DNA from 3 places in the Priestia sp. YIM B13551 genome. Region 1 is predicted to be linked to each of the others. Evidence: riboswitches for the same ligand, from Rfam matches in the RefSeq annotation. Region 1 holds a riboswitch; each other region holds the start of a gene.
What was found. Region 1 has a riboswitch for ZMP and ZTP ahead of ACFX4N_RS26580 (phosphoribosylaminoimidazolecarboxamide formyltransferase). Riboswitches for the same ligand answer to the same signal wherever they lie in the genome.
Positions count from the first base shown of each region.

Region 2: another riboswitch for ZMP and ZTP. It lies ahead of ACFX4N_RS18035 (glutamate/serine transporter AimA); the one in region 1 lies ahead of ACFX4N_RS26580 (phosphoribosylaminoimidazolecarboxamide formyltransferase).
Region 3: another riboswitch for ZMP and ZTP. It lies ahead of ACFX4N_RS02370 (phosphoglycerate dehydrogenase); the one in region 1 lies ahead of ACFX4N_RS26580 (phosphoribosylaminoimidazolecarboxamide formyltransferase).

Region 1 covers NZ_JBHZOX010000009.1:41,415-43,687, reverse strand. The annotation lists gene ACFX4N_RS26585 (cysteine hydrolase family protein) at 1-125, shown strand, start outside; gene ACFX4N_RS26580 (phosphoribosylaminoimidazolecarboxamide formyltransferase) at 255-1,421, opposite strand; ZMP/ZTP riboswitch at 1,470-1,548, opposite strand; gene ACFX4N_RS26575 (YitT family protein) at 1,604-2,188, opposite strand.
Region 2 covers NZ_JBHZOX010000003.1:196,255-198,527, forward strand. The annotation lists gene ACFX4N_RS18025 (hypothetical protein) at 1-108, shown strand, start outside; gene ACFX4N_RS18030 (cupin domain-containing protein) at 214-714, opposite strand; ZMP/ZTP riboswitch at 1,200-1,278, shown strand; gene ACFX4N_RS18035 (glutamate/serine transporter AimA) at 1,335-2,273, shown strand, end outside.
Region 3 covers NZ_JBHZOX010000001.1:450,957-453,229, forward strand. The annotation lists gene ACFX4N_RS02370 (phosphoglycerate dehydrogenase) at 39-1,238, opposite strand; ZMP/ZTP riboswitch at 1,407-1,485, opposite strand; gene htpG (molecular chaperone HtpG) at 1,696-2,273, shown strand, end outside.

The DNA.
Region 1 (2,273 bases):
ACAATACGTATTATTCAGCTGAACAAATACATAATGTGTCATTAGCTACTTTAGACAATGAGTTTGCTACAGTTTTAACCACAAAAGAATTAATCCAAAACTTAGGCGAAGAAATAAAGGCTTAATACTTTTGTTTTAACTATATACAATATACGGAGTTAGTTAACGAAACACAAATTATTGGAAAGGTCATAAAAGAGCCAGTTCCCTTATAAGGTCTTGGCTCTATTGGGCTAATATATTTAATTCATATCTCAATGATGGAATACACGTATACCTGAATGTGCCATGATCATTCCGTATTCATTTGCTGCCTGTGTAACTTGTTCATCTCGTAAAGAATTTCCTGTTTGAACCACATATTTAACGCCACTTTGAGCCGCACGATCGATATTATCACGGAAAGGTAAAAAAGCGTCGGATGCATAGGAAACGCCTTTTAAACTTTTTAGCCATTCTCGTTTTTCACTCTTACTTAGCCTAGTAGGGACTTCTTCAAAACACTGTTTCCATTGTTCATTTTCTACCTCAGTAATATCATCATTCAGCCATCCATCAATTGCATTATTCACTTCTACACGAGAAATGCCTTCTCTGAACTTCATGTTAAGAGCCCTTGGATGTTGTCTTAGCCACCAGTTGTCAGCTTTTTCAGCTGCCAACCTTGTACAATGAATACGAGACTGTTGTCCAGCACCAATTCCAATCGTTTGGCCATCTAAAGCGAAACAAATAGAGTTTGATTGTGTATATTTCAATGTAATAAGAGCAACAAGAAGGTCTCTCTTTGCATTATCAGGAATATCACATTGAGTCGTAACAATATGATTAAAAACTTCTTTCCCAATCTGTACATCATTTCTTTGTTGCTCTAGAGTAATGCCAAATACCGTTCTTTTTTCAATTGGATCAGGCACATAGTTTGGGTCAATCTCTAAAATTAGATATTTTCCTTTCTTTTTCTGTTTCAAATTCTCTAATGCTTCTTGAGTGTAGCGTGGTGCAACAATCATATCAGAAACCTCTGTTTTGAGGAGACTAGCTACAGTTATATCCACTTCATCACTAAAAGCAGCACAATCTCCAAATGAAGACATCCTATCTGTCCCACGCGCTCTTGCATAAGCAATAGCTAAAGGAGACAAATCTACGCCTTCAATAAAATAGGATTCACTAAGTGTCTTATTTAGTGGAGAGTACACAGCTGCACCTGCTGGACTTACGTGTTTAAAAGATGCAGCTGCAGGTTGACCAGTCGCCTGTCGAAGCTCTCGGACCAGTTGAAAAGCATTTAATGCATCTAGAAAGTTAATATAACTCGCCTCTCCATTTAAGATTTTAATAGGCGTGTTCTCAGCATTCTGAACTTTAGCTTTACTTTGATTTGGATTCATCCCATATCGTAAACAAATTTCATTCACTTAAAAATCTCCCTTCAAAATAAAAAAAGTATTTGAACTCATGTTCAAATACTCTGCCCAGGCGTACGGCCGTTACCTATGTGCTTCCTCATGGTTCTCCATGTTTACGCCAGTAACACATAGTCTGTTTTATAAGAAAATTTTACATAATAAAAGTAATTTTAACAATACTTTTATCCAAATTATTCTTTTTTAGTAATTAACGAAGTCGTCATTCCACCTATAAAAATTGTCGAACATGAAAAAAGAAACGTTTTAGGTCCTAACAAAGGAAGCCCTGCTGTTATGATAAAACCATCTATAATTAAAATAACCATCCCTATGTTTAAAGAAAAAGCTTTTGATATAAGTTGTGCTAGTAAATCTGTTCCTCCAGTGCTTGTCTCATATCGAAGCATAAGACCAATCCCTGTCCCAATACACACTCCTCCAAGGATTACACTAGGAAAAACAGGAAGTTGAAACTGGTCTTTAATAGGTTCTAGCCAATCAATCAATAAAGAAGAAATAACTAACCCATAAAAACTATTATAAAAATAAGTTCTTTCATAAACCCAAGCAAACCAACATAATGGAAAACCCAAAATAATCATCGTTACACCTGTAGGAAATTCAAAATAATAGTGAAGGATGAGAGCAATTCCAATTGTTCCTCCATCCAACAAATAATGAGGAACTAAAAATCCATTAATTCCTATACTTAATAATAAGCTTCCGACAAGAACAACCGGTATTTTTCGAAATATAATAATCACCTTTTTAGTCAATTTATCTCTTACTATATGTATAAGCTTTAGCTACCTGTCATGAATGTTTTTTTTATGTAAATGAATAAAAGTTTATCTTTTAAGC
Region 2 (2,273 bases), on a different contig from region 1:
GAAAAAAAGGGGGATAATCTAAGCGAAGTTGCTCTTGAAGCAAAAAAGAGAACGGAAAAGAAGAAATTTAGTTTTGACCGGGAAGTTTTTGTTATTTCGCTGAGATAAAGTATATTGCTATTGCATCATAAGAAAAGAATTTGTATGTTCAAATAGAGATTCATGGAAAGAATAAAACAAAGCAAATAAAAAAACTAGACAATAAGTGCTTGTCTAGTTCCACCACTCTGTCAATGGTCCTTTGTCGCCATAAACAGGATCTGTTGTAGGAATAGGTACTTGTGCAATTTCATCAAATACGTGAGGGCGATCAGTTTGTTTTCCTGTTCGTAAATTGTACTCCATGCCCTCTGGATAAGCTCCAACCACTTTAAAATCAGCAGTTGACTGCAGACGCATATGCCCTGTACCTGCAGGAAGTACGAGCACATCACCAGCATGCACCACGATATTTTCCCCCATATGTCCACCTAGTTTTAAACGCGCAGATCCGCTAATTACACCTAGTGCTTCATGAGAATTGCTGTGGTAATGGTGAAAATCATATATGCCGCCTACCCAGCTATTTTTCCAGTCGTGAGAATTAAAAATGCTCTCCACTTTCGCTTTCTTACTAATAAATACGTGTTCATACAACAAAACTGGAAGACGAGGGTGATTTGGAATGGTTCCGTCGTCATCAAAATAAAGAACTTTTACATTTGCATAATTCATAAGCATCCCTCTAACAATCTTTTTTTCGTAATTTTCCCTGTTTTTTGCTGGCGTAAACAGAGAAGTTTGCTCGAAGTACTTCATTTGTTGCGAAGTGCATGATATGTAGGTTTTAACGTTTTCCTAAAAGAAGTCTCCCACTTCAAGCGTAGCTATGTGGTGGGCAGTTCCCTTTAGTATCTTTTCTTCATATTGTATATAAGTAAAGGGTCTAGTGCAAGAATTCTATGGATATATAGCTGTTAATTCTTATTTTGTAAATGAATAATGTATATTAATATAATTTTTAGAAGGTGATCTGCTCGTGGAGTAAAAGAATCAAATAATAGAAAAAGTTAGGATTTTAGTTCTTTTTATAATTAAAAAGAGATTTTTAGAAGATTAATTCGGAATTTTACGAATAATTTATTATTTTTAGAAAAGTAATGTAAACATTTTTGTGTATTGAGTAATAGTAATGAATGTTATATACTGATAAAAAATATATTCCTATATGTGACTGGCGCAACATGGATGACCATGGGGGAGCATATAGCGTATAAGCCGCGCGCCTGGGCAAACACTTGAGAAAATTTCGCAAGTGTTTTTTTTATTTTCCTAGGGAAGAGGAGTAGATTTGGATGAGCAATATGCAAAGGAAGATGGGAACATTTGCTTTAACCATGACAGGCATAGGTTCGATTATCGGTTCAGGATGGCTGTTTGGAGCATGGAAAGCAGCTCAAATTGCGGGACCCGCGGCTATTTTTTCATGGGTTATTGGAATGGTGGTTATTTTGACCATTGCTCTATCATATGCTGAACTGGGCGCGATGTTTCCACAAGCAGGGGGGATGGTCAAATATCCTCAGTATTCACACGGATCATTTATTGGTTTTTTGGCTGCTTGGGCTAACTGGATTTCAATCGCTTCAACGATAACAGTGGAGGCTATTGCATCTGTGCAATATATGAGTACTTGGCCGTGGAAATGGGCTCGCTGGACTCATGAATTAGTAGACAATGGCATTTTAACGTCCAAGGGGTTGGCAGTTGCGTCTTTGTTATTATTCGTTTACTTTTTTGTGAACTATTGGACGGTAAATCTCTTTGCTAAAGCAAACTCATTTATTACGATTGTTAAATTAATTATTCCTGGTTTAACGGCAGGGGCTTTATTTTTTGCTGGTTTTCATAGTGGAAACTTTTCAAGTGAGCATGGGGTAGCACCTTACGGATGGGCCAGTGTTTTAACGGCAGTGGCAACATCAGGTATTGTGTTTGCATTTAATGGGTTTCAAAGTCCTGTAAATATGGCAGGAGAAGCAAAATCACCTAATAAATCGATTCCGATAGCTGTAATTGGTTCAATTTTTATTGCAGGAATTGTATACATTATATTGCAAATTGTCTTTATCGGAGCAGTAAGTCCGTCATCAATTGCTGATGGATGGAATCATTTGAATTTTAACTCTCCTTTTGCTGATTTAGCGATTGCGCTTGGAATTAACTGGCTAACAATTGTGTTATACGCAGACGCATTTGTTTCTCCTTCCGGCACAGGTGCTACATATACGGCA
Region 3 (2,273 bases), on a different contig from region 1:
AGTTAGGGCTGAAACACTAAAATATGATGGGAACCAAATTAGATAATACGACTTGTAATAATTCCTTCAATTTGACCAATTTTTTCTTCTAGCTCAGGCACAATCTCGTCACTTACTTGATTGTCAATATCGATCATTGTATACGCATATTCACCGCGGCTTCTGTTCACCATATCTGCGATGTTTAAATTGTAGTTTGAGAATACTTGCGTAAGTTGTCCTACCATATTCGGCACGTTGTGATGGAAAGCAGCTACGCGTTTTTTCCCAGTGTAAGGAAGAGATGCATTCGGGAAGTTCACTGAGTTTTTAACGTTTCCTGTTTCTAAGAAATTTTTCACTTGACGTGCTGCCATTACCGCGCAGTTTTCTTCTGATTCTTGAGTTGATGCCCCTAAATGAGGAATTGGCACAACATTTTTCATGTTCAAGACATTTTGATTTGGGAAATCTGTAATGTATCGGCCAACTTTTCCACTTTCAAGAGCAGCTTTCATATCTTCTTCGTTTACAAGCTCACCGCGTGAGAAGTTCAAGATATGAACATCTGGTTTCATGATGCTAAACGTTTCTTTATTGAAAACACCTTTTGTATCGTCCGTTAATGGAACGTGAACCGTAATATAGTCAGATGCTGCAAATAGTTCTTCTAGAGACATTGCACGCTGTACGTTGCGAGACAAATTCCAAGCTGTATTAACAGAAATGAATGGATCAAAACCAATTACGTCCATATCTAAATCAAGCGCATCGTTTGCTACAAGAGCACCAATTGCACCTAAACCAATAACGCCTAACGTTTTACCTTTGATTTCTTTTCCAACAAACTGTTTTTTGCCTGCTTCAACTAACTTAGGAATTTGATCACCTTGGCCGTCTAATCCTTTTGTCCATTCAACTCCAGCAAATAAGTTACGAGAAGAAGCCATAATTGTAGTTAAAACCATTTCTTTTACTGCGTTTGCATTAGCTCCTGGCGTATTAAATACAACGATACCTTGCTCCGTGCAAGCGTCCACTGGTATATTATTAACCCCTGCTCCAGCTCGTGCAATAGCTTTTAAATTTTGGTCAAATGCCATGCTGTGCATGTTAAAGCTACGCACGACAATCGCATCTGGGTTTTCGCTGTCATTGTCAATTTGATAACCTTCTTGATTAAAAACATTTAGACCTTTTTGTGCAATGTTGTTTAATGTTTTGATTGTTTGTACTTTTTCCAATGTTAATGTGCTCATTTTGTACTCTCCTCTGATTATCATCGTAGTTTTACATGTTTTTACCTTTGAATAAAGGAACTTCGTTTTTAATTTTTTTAAAAGTCTGGTTTTTTAGCCTACATGTCTGGTAACTTCTATATCCTCTCCCCCTAAACAGAAAGAGGTAAGAGATATGTATTAATCCCTTACCTCTGCCCAGGCGAACGGCTACGTCACTATATGCTTCCTCACGGTTATCCGCGTTTCGCCAGTCACATATAGTCTTTGAAATTAAGTATATTCTAGCAAACTCTTTCAGAACGTTCAACCTTTTTTTAAAAGTTTGCTTTTTTCAGTCTAATTTTTAATCTCTTTAGTGAATCTCCTAATATATTGACAAATACCCTAATACATGTTAAATAAGAAGAGTGATTAGCACTCTATCCACTCAAGTGCTAATTGTTTTACAAGCCCTATTTGGAAAGGAGAACTTCTTATGTCAAAAAAAGAATTCAAAGCCGAATCAAAGCGATTATTAGAGATGATGATTAATTCCATCTATTCTCAAAAAGAAGTATTTTTGAGAGAACTTCTATCAAATTCAAGCGATGCAATCGATAAAATTTATTACAAAGCTTTAACAGACGACTCCTTGCGTTTTAACAAAGAAAGCTATTACATAAAAGTAATACCAGATAAAACTAACCGTATCTTAACCATTACGGATACTGGGATTGGCATGACGCAAGAAGAGCTTGAAAGCAGCTTGGGCACAATTGCGCGAAGCGGTTCCCTTGCGTTTAAAAACGAAAATGAAACAAAGGACGGGCACACGATTATCGGCCAATTCGGCGTTGGGTTTTACGCAGCGTTTATGGTGGCAGATGTCGTAACGGTGATTAGTAAAGCGTTAGGCAGCGGTGAAGCCTATAAATGGGAATCTACTGGTGCCGATGGTTATACAATCGAACCTTGCGAAAAAGAAACGGTTGGGACTCAAATCATTTTAAAAATTAAAGAAAATACAGAAGATGAAACATATGATGAGTATCTAGAAGAGTATCGTTTAAAAGA